3 regions of the Streptomyces sp. NPDC050674 genome follow, and region 2 is predicted to be linked to each of the others. Evidence: riboswitches for the same ligand, from Rfam matches in the RefSeq annotation. Region 2 holds a riboswitch; each other region holds the start of a gene.
What was found. Region 2 has a riboswitch for cobalamin ahead of AB0I06_RS04275 (ribonucleoside-diphosphate reductase subunit alpha). Riboswitches for the same ligand answer to the same signal wherever they lie in the genome.
Positions count from the first base shown of each region.

Region 1 (5,494 bases), on a different contig from region 2:
CGCGTCGACGATCAGATGGCACACCAGGTCCCGCACCAGCCAGCCGGTGCAGCCGGAGGGCCGCCCGAAGTCCTCGTCGGCCAGCTCGGCCACCGCCGCCCGCAACGCCGCCCAGGTGTGTGAGAAGAGATCCACCTCGGCACCGTAGTGCCGCGCCGCGACACCGGACAACCACATATCGGACGACCGCCCGGTCGGCGGAGGCCCGGCGGTGCGGTGGTGCGGTGGCGCCCGGCGAGGGCGAACGCGCCGGCATGGGGCCAACGCGCCCCGGTTGGGCAAGCGCGCCCGGCGAGGCGAGCGCGCGGGTGGGGCCACGCGCCCCGGTGGGGCAAGCGTGCCTTAGGGGGCAAATGGTGCCAGTCGGGGCTGAAGCGCCCTGTGGGGCACGCTAGCTCAGCGAGGCGAGCGAGCTCGGCAGGGTTGACGCGCCCCGGTGGGGCAAGCGCGAACGTCCCCGAACTGTGTGTCTTCGGCACGACGGACGGCGTGCTGGGCACCGCCCGCAATCCCTGGGACCCCACGCGTTCGGCGGGCGCCATGCGCAGCCACGTGCCCCGGTGGGCAAGCGCGCCTGACGGCGGACCCATCGAGATGGGGCCACGCGCCTGGTAGGTCAAGGAGCCCTACGGGGCAAGCAGTGCCAGCGGGCGGAAGCGCCCTGTGGGGCGCCCGAGCTCAGCGAGGCGAGCGAGCTCGTGCGGGCTGACGCCGCCCCGGTGGGGCAAGCGTGGGACGCGCCCCGGTGGGGCGAGCGCGCTCGGCGGGGCAAGCCGCGCCCAGCGAGGCAGACGCGCCGGGGTGGGGTCAACGCCCGGCGGCTGCGCGCCCCGGTTGGAAAAGCGTGCCCGGGGGCGAACGCACCAGGTGGGGCAAGCCGCCCGGCGAGCCTGACGCGCCGGGGTGGGGGCCAACGCCCGGCGGGGCCGACGTGCCCGCCGGTGCGTTCGCGCGCGGAGGGCTCAGCCCGCAACGCCCCCCGGCCGCGCCGCCGTGAGCGCGGCGAGTTCGTCCGGCGTCCGCGGTCCCGGTTCCGCGGTGGACAACAACCCCTGGGCGCGCAGGAGTTCCGCCGCCGCCGCGCCCCATGGCAGCCGTAGCCCGGCCTCGCGCAGCAGATCGGTGCGGGCCAGTGCCGTGGCCGCGGGTCCGGTGCGGACACCGGAGGGGGTGAGGAGCGCCGCGTCGTCGGCCCAGCGCAGGGCGAGGTCGACGTCGTGCGTGGCCATCACCACCGTGGTGCCGGCGGCGCGCAGTCCGTCGAGGGTCGTGAGCAGCCGTTCCTGGCCTTCGGGGTCGAGCCCGGCCGTCGGCTCGTCGAGGACGAGCACCCGCGGTCGCATCGCGACCGCGCCCGCGATGGCGGTGCGCTTGCGCTGCCCGTAGGAGAGCAGATGGGTGGGCCGGTCGGCCAGGGCCGTGATGTCCAGCGCGGCGAGCGCCTCCGCCACCCGCGCCCGCACCTGCGTGTCGTCCAGGCCCAGGTTCAGCGGCCCGAACGACACGTCCTGCTCCACCGACGCCGCGAACAACTGGTCGTCCGGGTCCTGCACCACCAGCTGCACGGTCGTCCGCAGCAGGGTCAGACCCTTGCGGTCGTACGACACCGGCCGCCCTTCGAGCGTCAGCCGCCCCTGGTGGGGCCGCAGTCCCCCGGAGAGCAGCCGCATCAGCGTGGTCTTGCCGCTGCCGTTGCGGCCGAGCAGCGCGAGCGCGCGCCCTTCGCGGATCTCGAAGTCGAGGCCGCTGAGCACGGCCGGGCCGTCCTCGTAGGCGAAGGACGCGCCCCGCAGGGCGACGAGGGCGGGCTCGCTCATGTCAGCGGCCTTTCCAGTACGAGGGTGAGGACGGCCAGCCCCGCGAGCAGCGCGCAACTGGCCGTCGTGAAGCGGACGGAGACCCGGGCCTCGGGCACCAGGACGCGCAGGGTGCCGTCGTAGCCGCGTCCGGCGAGCCCGGCCTGGAGCCGGGTGGCCCGGTCGAAGGCCCGGACGAACGCGGCGGCGCCGAGCCCGGCCAGGGAACGCCACTCCGCGGCCCGGCCCGTGTGCCCGAGCCGGGCCGCCTGGGCCTCCCGGATGCGGCGCACGGAGTCCAGCAGCAGGAAGCTCATCCGGTACGTCACCAGCGCGACGTCCACGACGGGCGCCGGGATCCCGGCCCGGATCAGGCGCGGCAGCAGGTCGGACAGGGGTGTGGTGAAGGCGAACAGCAGCACGCCCAGGGAGGCCGCCGAGGTGCGCAGCAGCAACTCCCCGGCCCGGACGGGGCCGTCGGGGGCGAAGGAGAAGAAACCCCCCGGCCCGCCGACCTGGACCAGCAGGGTGACCGCGCCGGTCACGCAGAAGCCCAGTGGCACCCGGTAGGCCCGCCACAGCCGCCGCGCGGGCACCCCGGCCGGCCCCAGCAGCACCACCAGGGCCGTCAGGAGCACCAGGGCCGCGCCCGGCCAGGGCGGCAGGGAGATCGCGAGCACGGTGAGGCCGAGCCCGAGCACGGCCTTGTCCACGGGATGGCGGCGGCGCCAGCGACTGCTGTGCGCCGCCGCGTCGATCGGCAGCACCCGGGATCAGTCCCGTTCCGCGGCGGACTTCGCGGCGGCGCCGGACAGCGCGCTGTCGGTCTCCCGCTCCAGCGCCCGCCGCTCACCCTGCCGGCGTCCCCGGCGCAGACCGAAGTAGTAGGCGAGGACACCGGTGCCGAGGGCCGCCTGGAGCGCGAAGAGCGCCGACTCGATCTCGCCGGACGGCGGCTCGTACAGCGGCGAGAACCACGGCTCGTAGTCCGGCTTCAGCTCGGTTATCGCCGTCTCGGCCTCGGAGTCGGAACCCGTGAACGGCTCCTTCTTGTGGTCACCGAGGCCGAGCGCCAAGGGCAGCACCGCGAGCGCTGCCACGGCGGCGAGCAGCATCAGGTTGATCTTCGTGTTCCTGGTCACCGGGCCACCGCCTCCGACTCGGCAGGGGCCTGCTTGTCGGCGAGGAGCACGCCCAGCCGGGTCAGTTCGCCCTTGCTGGACTGCACCAGCAGCCGCATCACGAGCACGGTCAGCAGGCCCTCGCTCACCGCGAGCGGGATCTGGGTCACGGCGAAGATGGAGCCGAACTTGGCGAGCGCGCCCAGGAAGCCGCTGCCCGGGTCGGGGAACGCGAGCGCCAGCTGCACGCTGGTGACGCAGTAGGTGGACAGGTCGGCGACGAACGCGCCGCAGAACACCGTCACCATCAGCGGCACGTCGTAGCGCCGCAGCAGCCGGTAGACGGCGTATCCGGCCCAGGGGCCGACGATCGCCATCGAGAAGACGTTGGCGCCGAGCGTGGTCAGACCGCCGTGCGCGAGCAGCAGCGCCTGGAAGAGCAGGGTGATGGTGCCCAGCACCGCCATGATGGGCGGCCGGAACAGGATGGCTCCCAGGCCCGTGCCGGTCGGGTGCGAGCAACTGCCGGTGACGGAGGGCAGTTTCAGGGCGGACAGGACGAAGGTGAAGGCGCCGGACGCACCGAGGAGCAGGGTGCTCTCGGGGTGCTCGCGCACTTCACGGGTGAGCGACCGGACCCCGTGGACGACGAACGGCGCCGACGCGACGCCCCAGGCGACCGCGTGCGCCGGAGGAAGGAAACCCTCGGCAATGTGCATGGCTCAGCAGACCCTCTCCAGCACCTCGTGGATGGTTGACGCGCCTTGGCCGGTCTCCTGGCTGACGGGTACCACCGCCCGGACTCCGCCTTCCCGGGTCACAAGGACCCAGTGGCTGCCCGTGAGGGCCGGAGCCGGACTTCCCGATTCACAGTGGCGAGGGCCGCACCGGCATCACACCGGATTTCCCGTTCACCAAGGCCTGGTGACAATAAGGCCGGGGTAAGGGCGATGACAAGCCACCCATGGGGGCGCGCGAGGGGGCGTCCGCTCGCACGCCGGCGCATCCCCCCGCTGATCCACGCGCTGCGCGCACGGCCGCGTCGTCCGGCGTCCGGGCCGTGTCAGTCGTCGCCGCCCTCGTCCCCGCCGTCGTCACCCTCCCCGTCCTGCCCGGCCTGCGGGTCCTGCGGGTTCGGCTGCGCCGGGCCGCCGTCACCCGCCTCCTCCGCCGGAGGCGCGGCGCCGGGCGGGGCCGCGGCAGGGGTCGGGGAAGCGGCCGGCGCGGACGCGGTGACATCGGCCACGGTTCCGGTGGCCGGCGTGCCGGCTGCCCCCTGGCCGGACCCCGGACCGGCCCCCTGGCCGGATGCGGGCTCGGTGGAGGGGGACGCGGCGGAGCCGGCGGACGGCGTCGCGGCCGGACTGCTCGCGGACGGGGACGCGTCGGGTTCCGTGCCCTCCGCCGTGGTGTCGGGGGAGAACCAGCGCATGCCGATGAGCATCGCGGCGAGGAAGAGGGCCGCGGCGGCGGCCGTCGCGACCAGCCTCGGCCGGTTGCCGGGACCGCCGCGCCCGCGCGAGCGGCCCGAACGCCCCGCCTGGGCCGCCCGGGCCGCGGTGCGGTGCCCCGTGGTCGCGGGCAGCGCGTACGTGGTCGGGCTGCCCGCCTCGGCGGCGTACCGGCCCGGGGGCGCGGACAGCGCCGTCGGCGCGGGCCGCGGCCGCAGCGGCGGCGGCGAGACCTCCGGCAACGGCTCGGGCAGGCCCCGCCAGGCGCCCCCGGCGAACCACTCGGCGGCCTGCTGGGCGGTGGGCCGGTCCTCGGGCTGCTTGGCGAGCAGCCCGAGGAGGTAGTTCTCGAACGCCGGGGGCAGTCCGGAGACACCGAGGTCGCGAGGCGGCACGGGGGCCGAGTCGAGGTGCTGGTGGAGAAGGGCGACGGCGGTGTCGGCCTGGAACGGAGGACGGCCGCTGAGCAGTTGGTAGAGCACACAGCCCAGGGAGTACATGTCGGAGGCGGGCCCGGCGGGCTTGCCCAGGGCCCGTTCGGGCGCGAGGTAGAGGCCGGTGCCGACGATCTGGCCGGTGGCGGTGAGCGCGGCGCCCGGGTCGTCGAGGAACCGCGCGATGCCGAAGTCACCGATCTTCAGCGTGCCCTGGGTGTCCAGCAGCAGGTTGGCGGGTTTGACGTCCCGGTGCACGATGCCCTGCCCGTGGGCGGCGGCGAGCCCCGCGGACGCCTGCGCGGCGAGCCGGGCCACCTCCTCGGCGGGAAGCGCGCCGGACTTGGTCAGCACCCCGGCGAGACTGTCGCCCTCGACCAGTTCCATCACGAGGTACAGCCGGTTGTCGTACTCGCCGAAGTCCAGGACACCGACGACGTTGGGGTGGTTGAGACGCCCGGCGGTCTGCGCCTCCAGTCGGAACCGGGAGGTCGCCGTGGCGTCGGTGTCCTGGGGCAGCAGCAGCTTGAGGGCCACCGCTCTGGCGAGCGTCTCGTCGTACGCGCGCCAGACCTCTCCCATTCCACCGCGCCCGATCTCAACATCCAGCCGGTAGCGGCCCGCTAGCAGCACTCGTCCTCGTCTCATGCGTGTGGGAAGGTCGTCGCCGCAGGCCGAACTCCCCGCTCGTG
Region 1 covers NZ_JBFAIG010000001.1:149,147-154,640, reverse strand. Annotated here, with positions in the region: gene AB0I06_RS00710 (maleylpyruvate isomerase N-terminal domain-containing protein) at 1-135, opposite strand, end outside; gene AB0I06_RS00705 (ATP-binding cassette domain-containing protein) at 963-1,817, opposite strand; gene cbiQ (cobalt ECF transporter T component CbiQ) at 1,814-2,563, opposite strand; gene AB0I06_RS00695 (energy-coupling factor ABC transporter substrate-binding protein) at 2,570-2,938, opposite strand; gene AB0I06_RS00690 (energy-coupling factor ABC transporter permease) at 2,935-3,636, opposite strand; cobalamin riboswitch at 3,666-3,851, opposite strand; gene AB0I06_RS00685 (serine/threonine-protein kinase) at 3,981-5,384, opposite strand.
Region 1: it holds a riboswitch for cobalamin, as region 2 does, so the genes downstream of both, AB0I06_RS00690 (energy-coupling factor ABC transporter permease) here and AB0I06_RS04275 (ribonucleoside-diphosphate reductase subunit alpha) in region 2, are expected to answer to the same signal.

Region 2 (5,494 bases):
GGCGCGATGGCGAGGAGCAGGGAGTTGCGCAGGCCGGTCGTGGCGATCCGCTCGCGCAGGGCCGCCCAGCGCTCGGGCCAGGTCAGGTCCACGTCGTAGTGGTCGGGGTGCAGCACGCCCCGGGCCGTTCGCGTCTTCTCCCAGGCGGGCAGCGGGCCGTTGCGCTCGGCGAGGTCGGCCGAGGCCTCGTACGCGGCGAGCATGACGCGCTCGGCGATACGGGTGGACAGCGCCTTGGCCCCGGGCGAGTCGAAGGGCAGACGCAGCTTGAAGAAGACGTCCTGCAGACCCATCGCGCCGAGGCCGACCGGGCGCCAGCGGGCGTTGGAACGGCCCGCCTGCTCGGTCGGGTAGAAGTTGATGTCGACGACCCGGTCGAGGAACGTGACGGCCGTACGGACGGTCTCGTCCAGCCGCTCCCAGTCGATGTCGCCCCCGGTCACGAACGCGCCGAGGTTGACCGAGCCCAGGTTGCAGACCGCCGTCTCCCCGTCGTCGGTGACCTCCAGGATCTCCGTGCAGAGGTTGGAGGAGTGCACGACGTGACCCGGCTCGGCCGTCTGGTTGGCGGTGCGGTTGGCGGCGTCCTTGAAGGTCATCCAGCCGTTGCCGGTCTGCGCGAGGGTGCGCATCATCCGGCCGTACAGCTCACGGGCGGGCAGGGTCTTCCTCGCCAGTCCCTTCGCCTCGGCCGCCCGGTAGGCGGTGTCGAACTCCTCGCCCCACAGGTCGACCAGCTCGGGCACGTCCGAGGGGGAGAACAGCGACCACTGCCCGTCGGCGTTCACCCGCCGCATGAACTCGTCCGGCACCCAGTGCGCGAGGTTCAGGTTGTGCGTGCGGCGGGCGTCCTCACCGGTGTTGTCGCGCAGCTCCAGGAACTCCTCGATGTCGGCGTGCCAGGTCTCCAGGTAGACCGCGGCCGCGCCCTTGCGCCGGCCGCCCTGGTTCACCGCGGCGACCGAGGCGTCGAGGGTCTTCAGGAACGGGACGATGCCGTTGGAGTGCCCGTTGGTGCCCCGGATCAGCGAACCCCGGGCGCGGATGCGGGAGTACGCCAGTCCGATGCCGCCGGCGTGCTTCGAGAGCCGGGCCACCTGGTGGTACCGGTCGTAGATGGAGTCCAGCTCGTCCTTGGGGGAGTCGAGGAGGTAGCAGGACGACATCTGCGGGTGCCGGGTGCCCGAGTTGAAGAGGGTGGGGGAGGAGGGGAGGTAGTCGAGGCGGCTCATGAGCCGGTAGAGCGCCGCGACCTCGTCCACCGAGCGGCTGGTGTCGTCCTCGGCCAGACCGGCGGCCACGCGCAGCATGAAGTGCTGGGGCGTCTCGATCACCTTGCGGGTGATCGGGTGCCGCAGCAGGTAGCGGCTGTGCAGGGTGCGCAGGCCGAAGTAGCCGAAGCGGTCGTCGGCGCCGGTGTCGATCAACGCGTCGAGCCGGGCCGCGTGCAGCCGTACGAACGCGGCGGTGCGGTCGGCGATGAGCCCCTCGCGGTGACCGACCGCGACGGACTCGGTGAACGACGTGACGCCCTGGGAGGCGGCCTCCTCGCGGATGCCGATGGTCAGCAGCCGGGCGGCCAGCCGGGAGTAGGCGGGGTCCTCGGAGATCAGACCGGCCGCGGCCTCCGTCGCCAGCTCCCGCAACTCCGCGATCATCTCGGCGGAGGCCGCACGCGAGGACCGGCCGCGCAGCGCGGCGGCGGCGACCCGGCCGGGATCGGTGTCGGGGAGGTCGGCGGTCAGCTCGGTCAGGGTCCGCAGCAACGCGGCACCGGGAGCGTCCTGCTCCTCTTCGGCGGCTGAGACCGGTTCGGCTGGCGCGATGGTCACGTGGGGCTCTCCCTCGCTCGGCACGGGGCCTCGTCGAGGGCAGGGAGGAGCACACGAGCGCACGCGGCGTCGCGTCCACCGGCCCATTCCGCGAGGCCCGGACGTCAGGCACACCGGCCGGGTGGCCGGGTGCGCTGTCGGCAGGTCCTCGGACTGACACCCATACACATGTGAAAGGGCATGGGTACACCGTTGCGGGACAGTTCCGGATTCGCACCGGATTCCCCTGCGGCGACAGCGAGCACGAGCATACATCTTGTGTCGGGCGCCAAAGGCACCCCCAGATGTTGTGTCGCTGCCGCTCTCAGAGGGTCAGCGCGTAGGTGAGGAGCGTGATGTCGTCCGGCTCCGGGAGGGGATTCCAGTCGCGCTTGGGGGTGCGGACGAAACCCACGCGCTCGTAGAGGCGGTGGGCGGAGCGCATGGTGCGCTGGGTCGAGAGCACGATGCCGCGGCAGCCCGGGGTGGCGCGGGCCCGGTCGACGCAGGCGCGGACGAGGGCCTCGCCGATGCCGCGCCCCCGGGCCGCGCGGGCCACCGCGAGCATCCGCAGCTCGGCCTCGCCGGGCCGGGCGATGTCGGCCATGGGGCCGCCGGAGGGGACGAAGGTGACGCCACCGACGACGTCGTCGTCGGCCGTGGCGACCAGGACCTCGGCGGCGGCGCGCCTGGCGACGTCACGCAGCTCGGCGAGACAGGCGTCGCTCTCGCCGAAGTCGAGCAGGCCGTCGTCGAGGTAGGCCCGGGCGGTGATCTCGCCGAGGACGGCGTGGTGGGCGGGGCGTGCGGGGTCGATCCGGAAGTCCATGGCAGGAGTGTGTATACGCGGGCGGGCCGCCGACGCCATGCGTTTCGGCGGCCCGCGGGGGGTGTGGCGGGGACGTCAGTGGGCGGATCCCGCGGTGGCGGGCGGCAGTTCGACCTGGACGCCCGGGTCGCCGGCGTCGGCCGTGTAGTCCTCCGGCTTGGTCTCGTCGACGCCGTCGGGGGCCTTCAGGGCCTTGAGGACGAAGGTCAGGACCACCGTCACCACCACGTTCAGGACGAACGCCGTGAGGCCGATGTAGCCGATCTCCCCGATGCCGGGGATCTCCTTCGCCGAGCCGCCGAAGTGCTTCTGGGTCGGGGAGGCCACGCCGTACGCGGCGACCGTGCCGTAGACCATGCCGACGGCCCAGCCCGCGAGCAGCGCCCAGCGGTGGAACCAGCGGGTGAACAGGCCGCCGACCAGGGCCGGGAAGGTCTGCAGGATCCAGATGCCGCCCAGCAGCTGGAAGTTGATGGCGACCGTCTTGTCCATGGTGAGGACGAAGGCCAGGGCGCCCACCTTCACCAACAGGGACACCAGCTTGGAGACCTTGGTCTCCTGCGCCGGTGTGGCGTCCGGCTTGATGAAGTCCTTGTAGATGTTGCGGGTGAAGAGGTTCGCGGCCGCGATGGACATGATGGCCGCCGGCACCAGCGCGCCGATGCCGATCGCCGCGAACGCCACGCCCGCGAACCAGTCCGGGAACATCGTCTCGAACAGCTGCGGGATCGCCAGCTGCCCGTTCTGCACCTTGATCCCGGCCGCGATCGCCATGAACCCGAGCAGCGCCAGCAGACCCAGCATCAGCGAATACAGCGGCAGGATCGTGGTGTTGCGGCGGATCACCTCACGGCTCTTCGAGGACAGCGTCGCCGTGATGGAGTGCGGGTACATGAAGAGGGCCAGGGCGGAGCCCAGCGCCAGCGTGGCGTACGTCCACTGTCCCGCCTCGGCGGGCACCAGCGCACCGCGCGGCGCACCCGTGGCCGGGTTGGTCTGGCCGTACGCCTCGCCGGCCTTGGCGAAGATCTCGTCGAAGCCGCCGAGCTTGATCGGGATGTAGATGATCGCCACCGCGATGACGATGTAGATCAGCGTGTCCTTCACGAACGCGATGAGCGCGGGGGCCCGCAGACCCGACGAGTACGTGTACGCCGCCAGCACACCGAAGGCGATCAACAGCGGCAGGTCCTTGATGAACCAGTTGGTGTTCTCGCCGCCGCCGACGCCCATCACGTCCAGCACGGCCTGGATGCCGACCAGTTGGAGCGCGATGTACGGCATCGTCGCCAGGATGCCGGTCACGGCCACCGCGAGCGACAGGCCCTTCGAGCCGAACCGGCCGCGCACGAAGTCGGAGGTCGTGACGTACCCGTGCTTGTGGGAGACCGACCACAGGCGGGGCAGGAAGGTGAAGATCAGCGGGTACACCAGGATCGTGTACGGCACCGCGAAGAAACCGGCCGCTCCCGCCGCGTAGATGGCCGCCGGCACGGCGACGAAGGTGTACGCCGTGTACAGGTCGCCGCCGAGCAGGAACCAGGTGATCCAGGTCCCGAACGAGCGGCCGCCCAGGCCCCATTCGTCCAGGCTGTGCTCGTTCTCGGCCTTGCGCCAGCGCGCGGCCAGGAAGCCCATGACCGTCACGGCCAGGAAGAAGAAGATGAAGACGCCGAGCGCGACGCCGTTCACGCCGTCCTTCACTGCGACGCACCGCCCTTCGCGGCCGAGCGGGCGCGCTGGTCACGCTGCCACAGCTTGTAGGCGATCATCGTCAGGACGGTGGAGATGAGCACCCACGCCATCTGGTACCAGTAGAAGAACGGGATCCCGATGAAGGCCGGGTCGGTCTTCGCGTACGAGCCGACCCACAGCATGGCCACGAAGGGCGCGATGAGGCAGACGGCGATGACGACGCGCAGGGGCGTCACCACCGGCCCTCTGCTGACTTGCGGTGCTTGCGACATCAGGCGGCTCCGTCCCCTTGATGATCACCTGTTGTAATGCGCAGGCAATCTAGGTCAGGGTGTGGCCAGAGCGGAACCCCTCGTCCGCAATGCGGTACCCAACCGAAACCACGCCCCAGCAGCGACGGAAGCGCCGCGGACGCCGCTAGTCGGCCGGCCGCTTCAGCCGGGCCACGAACTTGTACCGGTCGCCCCGGTACACCGACCGCACCCACTCCACCGGCCGGCCGTCCCGGTCCAGCGAGTGCCGGGAGAGCATCAGCATCGGCAGGCCGACGTCCGTGCCGAGGAGGCCGGCCTCGCGCGGGGTGGCCAGGGACGTCTCGATGGTCTCCTCGGCCTCCGCGAGACGGACGTCGTAGACCTCGGCGAGCGCGGTGTACAGGGACGTGTACTTCACCAGGGAGCGGCGCAGGGCCGGGAAGCGCTTCGCGCTCAGGTGGGTGGTCTCGATGGCCATCGGCTCGCCGTTGGCCATGCGCAGCCGCTCGATGCGCAGCACGCGTCCGCCGGGCGTGATGTCGAGCAGCCCGGCCAGGCGGTCGTCGGCGGTGATGTAGCCGATGTCCAGCAGCTGCGAGGTGGGTTCGAGGCCCTGGGCGCGCATGTCCTCGGTGTACGAGGTCAGTTGAAGCGCCTGCGAGACCTTCGGCTTGGCGACGAAGGTGCCCTTGCCCTGGATGCGCTCCAGCCGGCCCTCGACGACCAGCTCCTGAAGCGCCTGGCGCACGGTGGTGCGCGAGGTGTCGAACTCCGCCGCCAGTGTGCGCTCGGGCGGGACCGGCGTGCCGGGCGCCTGCGTCTCCGTCATGTCGAGCAGGTGCTTCTTCAGGCGGTAGTACTTGGGCACGCGCGCGGTACGGACGGGCACCCCGTTCTCGTTCTCC
Region 2 covers NZ_JBFAIG010000002.1:211,178-216,671, forward strand. Annotated here, with positions in the region: gene AB0I06_RS04275 (ribonucleoside-diphosphate reductase subunit alpha) at 1-1,832, opposite strand, end outside; cobalamin riboswitch at 1,954-2,100, opposite strand; gene AB0I06_RS04280 (GNAT family N-acetyltransferase) at 2,137-2,640, opposite strand; gene mctP (monocarboxylate uptake permease MctP) at 2,716-4,344, opposite strand; gene AB0I06_RS04290 (DUF3311 domain-containing protein) at 4,341-4,607, opposite strand; gene AB0I06_RS04295 (GntR family transcriptional regulator) at 4,753-5,494, opposite strand, start outside.

Region 3 (5,494 bases), on a different contig from region 2:
ATCCGGCCCAGCCGTACGACGTCCTCGACCGTGAACTCGACCTGGGTGTCGGACTGCTGCTCGACCACGGCGAGGCGCCGGGCGACCGTGCGGCGGGGCAGCTCACCGAGCGGTGTGCCGTCGAGCGTGACGACTCCGCAGGTCGGGGCGAGCAGCCCGGCCAGCAGGCGCAGCAGCGTGGACTTGCCGGAGCCGTTGGGGCCGAGGACACCGACGGTGGAGCCGGTCTCCGGTGCGAGGACCACGCCGTCCAGGATGAGGCGCCCGTCGGTGCGGCGGCCGACCCGGTCGGCCCGCAGGCCCGCGTCCGGTGACGCCGTGGTGCCGCTCATCCGGACCTCCGTGTCCGGTACAGCACCGCCACGAAGGCCGGCACCCCGATCAGCGACGTCACGACCCCCACCGGGATCTCCTGCGGGTCCAGGACGGTGCGGGCCAGGGTGTCGACCCACACCAGGAACACCGCCCCGGCGAGGCCGGTGACCGGCAGGAGCCGGGCGTGCCCGGGCCCGGTCAGGGCGCGGGCGGCGTGCGGCAGGACCAGCCCGACGAAGCCGATCGCCCCGGCCGAGCTGACCAGCGCCGCCGTGAGCAGGGCGGTGACGCACAGCAGCACCAGACGGGTGCGGGCGACGGACACCCCGAGCGCGGCCGCCGCGTCCTGCCCGAAGGCGAAGGCGTCGAGGGTACGGGCGTACGCCAGGCACACCACCAGCGCCACGGCCAGCACGGCCAGGCACAGCCACACGTCGGTCCAGCCGGCGCCGCCGAGCGAGCCGAGGAGCCAGAACAGCACGCCGCGGGTCGTCTCGGCGTCGGCGGCGGTCAGCACGACGAAGGAGGTGAGCGCCGAGAAGAGCTGCATGGCTGCGACGCCCGCGAGGACGACCCGGTCGGTGGTGCCGCCGAGGGTGTGACTGAGCAGCAGCACCAGGGCGAACGACACCAGGGCGCCGAGAAACGCGCCCGCCGGGACCGGGAGGGCACCGCCGCCCACGCCGAGCACGACGACCAGGACCGCTCCGGTGGAGGCGCCGGAGGACACCCCGAGCACGAAGGGGTCGGCCAGCGGGTTGCGCAGCAGCGACTGCATCACCGCCCCGCACACGGCCAGTCCGGCCCCGCACACGGCCGCGAGCAGGGTGCGCGGCAGCCTCAGTTGCCAGACGATCCCGTCCCGGATCGGCGTCAGCCGCGAACTGCCGAGACCGAGATGGGCGGCGACCACGGACCACACGTCGGCGACCCGTATGTCGGCGGGACCGATGGTGACGGCCACGGCGAGGGAGGCCATGAGCGCGACCGCCCCGGCCGCCGCCGGCGCGAGACCGGCCCCGCGCCGGGGCCGCGCCCCGGCGCCCGGCACATCGCGGGTGGTCACTTCACCAGCCCGAACCGGCGCAGCCCCGCGGCCACCCGCTCCACGCCCTCGACGGTGCGGATGGTGGGGTTCATGGCCTGCCCGCTGAGCAGCACGTACCGCTTGTGCCGGACGGCGTCCATGTTCTTGGTGACCGGGTTGGACTCCAGGAAGGCGATCTTCCTGGCGGCCGACTCGGCGGTCTGCGATCTGCGGGTCAGGTCGCCGATGACGAGGACGTCGGGGTCGCGGTCGGCGACTGTCTCCCAGTTGACCTGCGGCCATTCCTGGTGGGTGTCGCCGAAGGCGTTCTTGGCGCCGAGGGCGCGGGTGATGATGCCGGGCGCTCCGCAGCAGCCGGCCATGTAGGGCGACTCGGAGTTGGCGAACCAGTACAGGAGGGTGACGCCGGAGGCGTCGATGCCGGCCGTGGCCTTCTTCATGCGCCGCTGGAGGGAGGCGACGAGTGCGTCGCCGCGTCCCTTCACCCCGAACACGGTCGCGAGGTCCCGGACCTCGCCGTAGACGGTGTCGATGTCCAGGGCGGTGTCGCGTGCGCCGTCGCCGCCGCCCGAGTTGTCCTTGCCGACGCAGTCGGACGGGGAGACGTAGGTGGGGACGCCGAGCTTCTCGAACTGCTCGCGGGTGGCGACGCCGCCCTTGCCGAGGGTGGAGACGAAGGAGGCGGCGACGAAGTCGGGGTCGGCGGCCAGGACGCGTTCGAAGGACGGGTTGTTCTCGGCGATGCGGGGCACCTTCGCCTCGGCCTTCTCCAGCCCCTTCATCACGGGGTCGGTCCAGGTGGCGGTGCCCGCGAGGCGGTCGGCCAGACCGAGCGAGAGCAGGATCTCGGTGGTGCCCTGGTTGAGGGACACGGCGTGCCGCGGGGCGGCCGTGACGCGGACCTCGTGGCCGCAGTCGGAGAGCGTGACGGCGGCCTTCGCCGTCGTGGGACCGGAGGCACCGCAGCCGGTCAGGAGCAGGGAACCGGCCGTCAGCAGGACGGCGGCACGGGCGGGTCGGGCGAGGGGCACGGGAACCAGTCCTCAGGCGTCGAGGGCCCATTCGCGGAGCCCGGTCGTACGGTGCTCCCCCGCCGCGCACGGCCGCGGGGGCCGCCAGCAGGTCTTCGGACTCGGGTTCCTCCGGATCGGGGCGCCTTCCCGGACGTCCGCGAGGGAGTCCAGTGGCCGAGGCCCCGCCCGTCCCCCTCACCGCTGCGCGTCAGTTCCGGATTCGCACCGGATTCCCTGACCCACGTACATGGGTTCGACTGGCCTCGGCAAGCTATCACGCGGGCCCGCCCGGGAATCATCGCCCGCCCGGAGCCGTTGCCCCGACAGCAGTTCGTCCACGACATTCCGAGGAGGCCGCCGGTGTACGGCGACGAGGCAACGGTCCGCAGGATCCTCACCGAGCTCGGCGACACCTGGGCCGTGGTGGGCCTGTCGTCGAACCGTCAGCGGGCGGCGTACGGCGTCGCCGCGACGCTCCAGCGCTTCGGCAAGCGCGTGGTGCCGGTGCATCCGAAGGCCGAGACGGTGCACGGGGAGCAGGGGTACGCGAGCCTGACGGACATCCCCTTCGACGTGGACGTCGTCGACGTGTTCGTGAACAGCGACCTCGCCGGTGCCGTCGCGGACGAGGCGGTCGCCAAGGGCGCGAAGGGCGTCTGGTTCCAGCTCGGCGTCATCGACGAGACGGCGTACGACCGGACGCGTGCGGCGGGTCTGGAGATGGTGATGGACCGCTGCCCGGCGATCGAGATCCCACGGCTGTCTCATGGCCGTGTACAGGATTCTTGAAGCGTTTCCCACGAAACACCCGCACCCGGTCAAGGCTGCACAACGCGTCTTCTGCGGCCGGTCGGCCGGTTCCTAACCTGAGGCCTCTTGCTCGCCGAACTCCCCGAGTTCATCTCCGAGAGGCCTTGTATTCATGGAAAGAGACGGCCTGCGCCGGGACGTCGGGCTGATCGGGCTCATGTGGGCCTCGGTCGGTTCCATCATCGGCTCGGGCTGGTTGTACGGCGCCGAGAAGGCCGTCGTGGCGGCCGGTCCCGCGGCGATCCTGTCCTGGCTCATCGGCGCGGTGGCGATCGTGCTGCTGGCCCTGGTGCACGCCGAGCTGGGCGGCATGTTCCCGGTCGCGGGCGGCACGGCCCGTTATCCGCACTACGCCTTCGGCGGGCTGGCCGGGATGTCGTTCGGCTGGTTCTCCTGGCTCCAGGCGGCGACCGTGGCACCGATCGAGGTCGAGGCCATGATCGGCTACGCCGGGCACTGGCACTGGGCGCAGGGGCTCCAGCACGCGAAGGACGGCACGCTCACGACGAGCGGTTTCGTTGTCGCCGTCGTGCTGATGGCCGTGTTCGTCGTCGTCAACTTCCTCGGCGTGCGCGTCCTGGCGCACACCAACAGCGCCGCCACCTGGTGGAAGGTGGCGGTGCCGCTGGCCGCGATCTTCATCATCGCGGCCGGCAACTTCCACCCGGGCAACTTCACCGAGCACGGCTTCGCCCCGTTCGGCGCCCATGGCGTGCTGAGCGCCGTCAGTTCCAGCGGCATCATCTTCGCCCTGCTGGGCTTCGAGCAGGCGATCCAGCTGGCGGGCGAGAGCCGTGACCCGCGACGGGACCTGCCCCGTGCGACGATCGGCTCGGTCGTCATCGGCGCGGGCATCTACGTCCTGCTCCAGGTCGTCTTCATCGCCGCCCTGCCGCTGAGCTCCTTCGCGCACGGCTGGACCAAGCTCGACTACCCCGGCATCAGCGGTCCGTGGGCGGGGCTCGCGACCCTGGTGGGACTCGGCTGGCTGAGCGTGGTGCTGTACCTGGACGCGGTGGTCTCCCCCGGCGGCACCGGCCTGATCTACACGACGGCCACGTCCCGCGTCTCCTACGGCCTGGCCCGCAACGGCTACGCGCCGAAGCTCTTCGCCCGCACCGACGCGCGCGGCGTGCCGTGGTTCGGGCTGATCGTGTCGTTCGTGACGGGCGTGGTCTGTTTCCTGCCGTTCCCGAGCTGGCAGCAGCTGGTCGGCTTCATCACCTCGGCGAGCGTGCTGATGTACGCGGGCGCCCCGCTGGCCTACGGCGTCTTCGCCGACCGGCTGCCGCACCGGGAACGCCCCTACCGCCTGCCCGGCGGCACGGTCGTGTCACCCCTGTCGTTCGTGGTGGCCAACCTCATCATCTACTGGTCCACCTGGGACACGCTGTGGCGGCTCGGCGTGGCCATCGTCCTCGGCTACGTCCTGCTCGGAGGCTACGCCTGGTACGCCACCCGCAAGGGCCTGCCGGACGCGCCCCGCCTGGACTGGAAGGCCGCCCAGTGGCTGCCCGTCTACCTGCTGGGCATGGGCGTCATCTCCTGGCAGGGCGGTTTCGGCGGCCAGGGGCACCTCACGCTGTGGTGGGACATGCTGGTCGTGGCCGTGTTCTCGCTGGCGATCTACTACTGGGCCCGGGCCTCGGCCTCCCTGCCCGCGGAGATAGAGCGGAGCATCGAGGAGGTGGCCGTCACGGAGGTGCCGGTGCACTGAGACCGGCCTCCATAATGTGCGCATGACCCACCCCCTTCCGCCCGTGAACTCCGGCGCCCCACAACGTTTCCCGGTCGTTGTCGTGGGCGCCGGTCCGGCGGGCCTGACCGTCGGGAACATCCTGCGGGCCGCGTCCGTGGACTGTCTGGTGCTGGAGACGGAGACCCGGGAGTTCATCGAACGGCGCCCCCGGGCCGGGGTCATCGAGGAGTGGGCCGTACGCGGTCTGGAAAAGCGCGGCCTCGCCCGCAACCTCCTGGACCGCGCCGAGCTGCACACCGCGTGCGAGTTCCGCTTCGACGGCGAGCGGTACCGGTTCCCCTACGGAGAGCTGACGGGAAGTCACCACTTCGTCTATCCGCAGCCATTGCTGGTGACGGACCTGGTGCGGGAGTACGCCGGCGTCCGGGGCGGCGCGATCCGCTTCGGGGTCCGGGACGTGCGCGTCCACGACCTCGACACCGACCGGCCGTGGGTGTCGTACACCTGCCCCGAGACGGGCGAGGGCCAGGTCGCGCACTGCGACTTCGTCGCCGGCTGCGACGGGGCACGCGGGGTGACCCGGGCCTCGCTGCCGCCGGAGCGGGTGCG
Region 3 covers NZ_JBFAIG010000013.1:7,237-12,730, reverse strand. Annotated here, with positions in the region: gene AB0I06_RS21760 (ABC transporter ATP-binding protein) at 1-332, opposite strand, end outside; gene AB0I06_RS21755 (iron chelate uptake ABC transporter family permease subunit) at 329-1,294, opposite strand; gene AB0I06_RS21750 (ABC transporter substrate-binding protein) at 1,378-2,394, opposite strand; cobalamin riboswitch at 2,463-2,653, opposite strand; gene AB0I06_RS21745 (CoA-binding protein) at 2,737-3,165, shown strand; gene AB0I06_RS21740 (APC family permease) at 3,299-4,903, shown strand; gene AB0I06_RS21735 (4-hydroxybenzoate 3-monooxygenase) at 4,926-5,494, shown strand, end outside.
Region 3: it holds a riboswitch for cobalamin, as region 2 does, so the genes downstream of both, AB0I06_RS21750 (ABC transporter substrate-binding protein) here and AB0I06_RS04275 (ribonucleoside-diphosphate reductase subunit alpha) in region 2, are expected to answer to the same signal.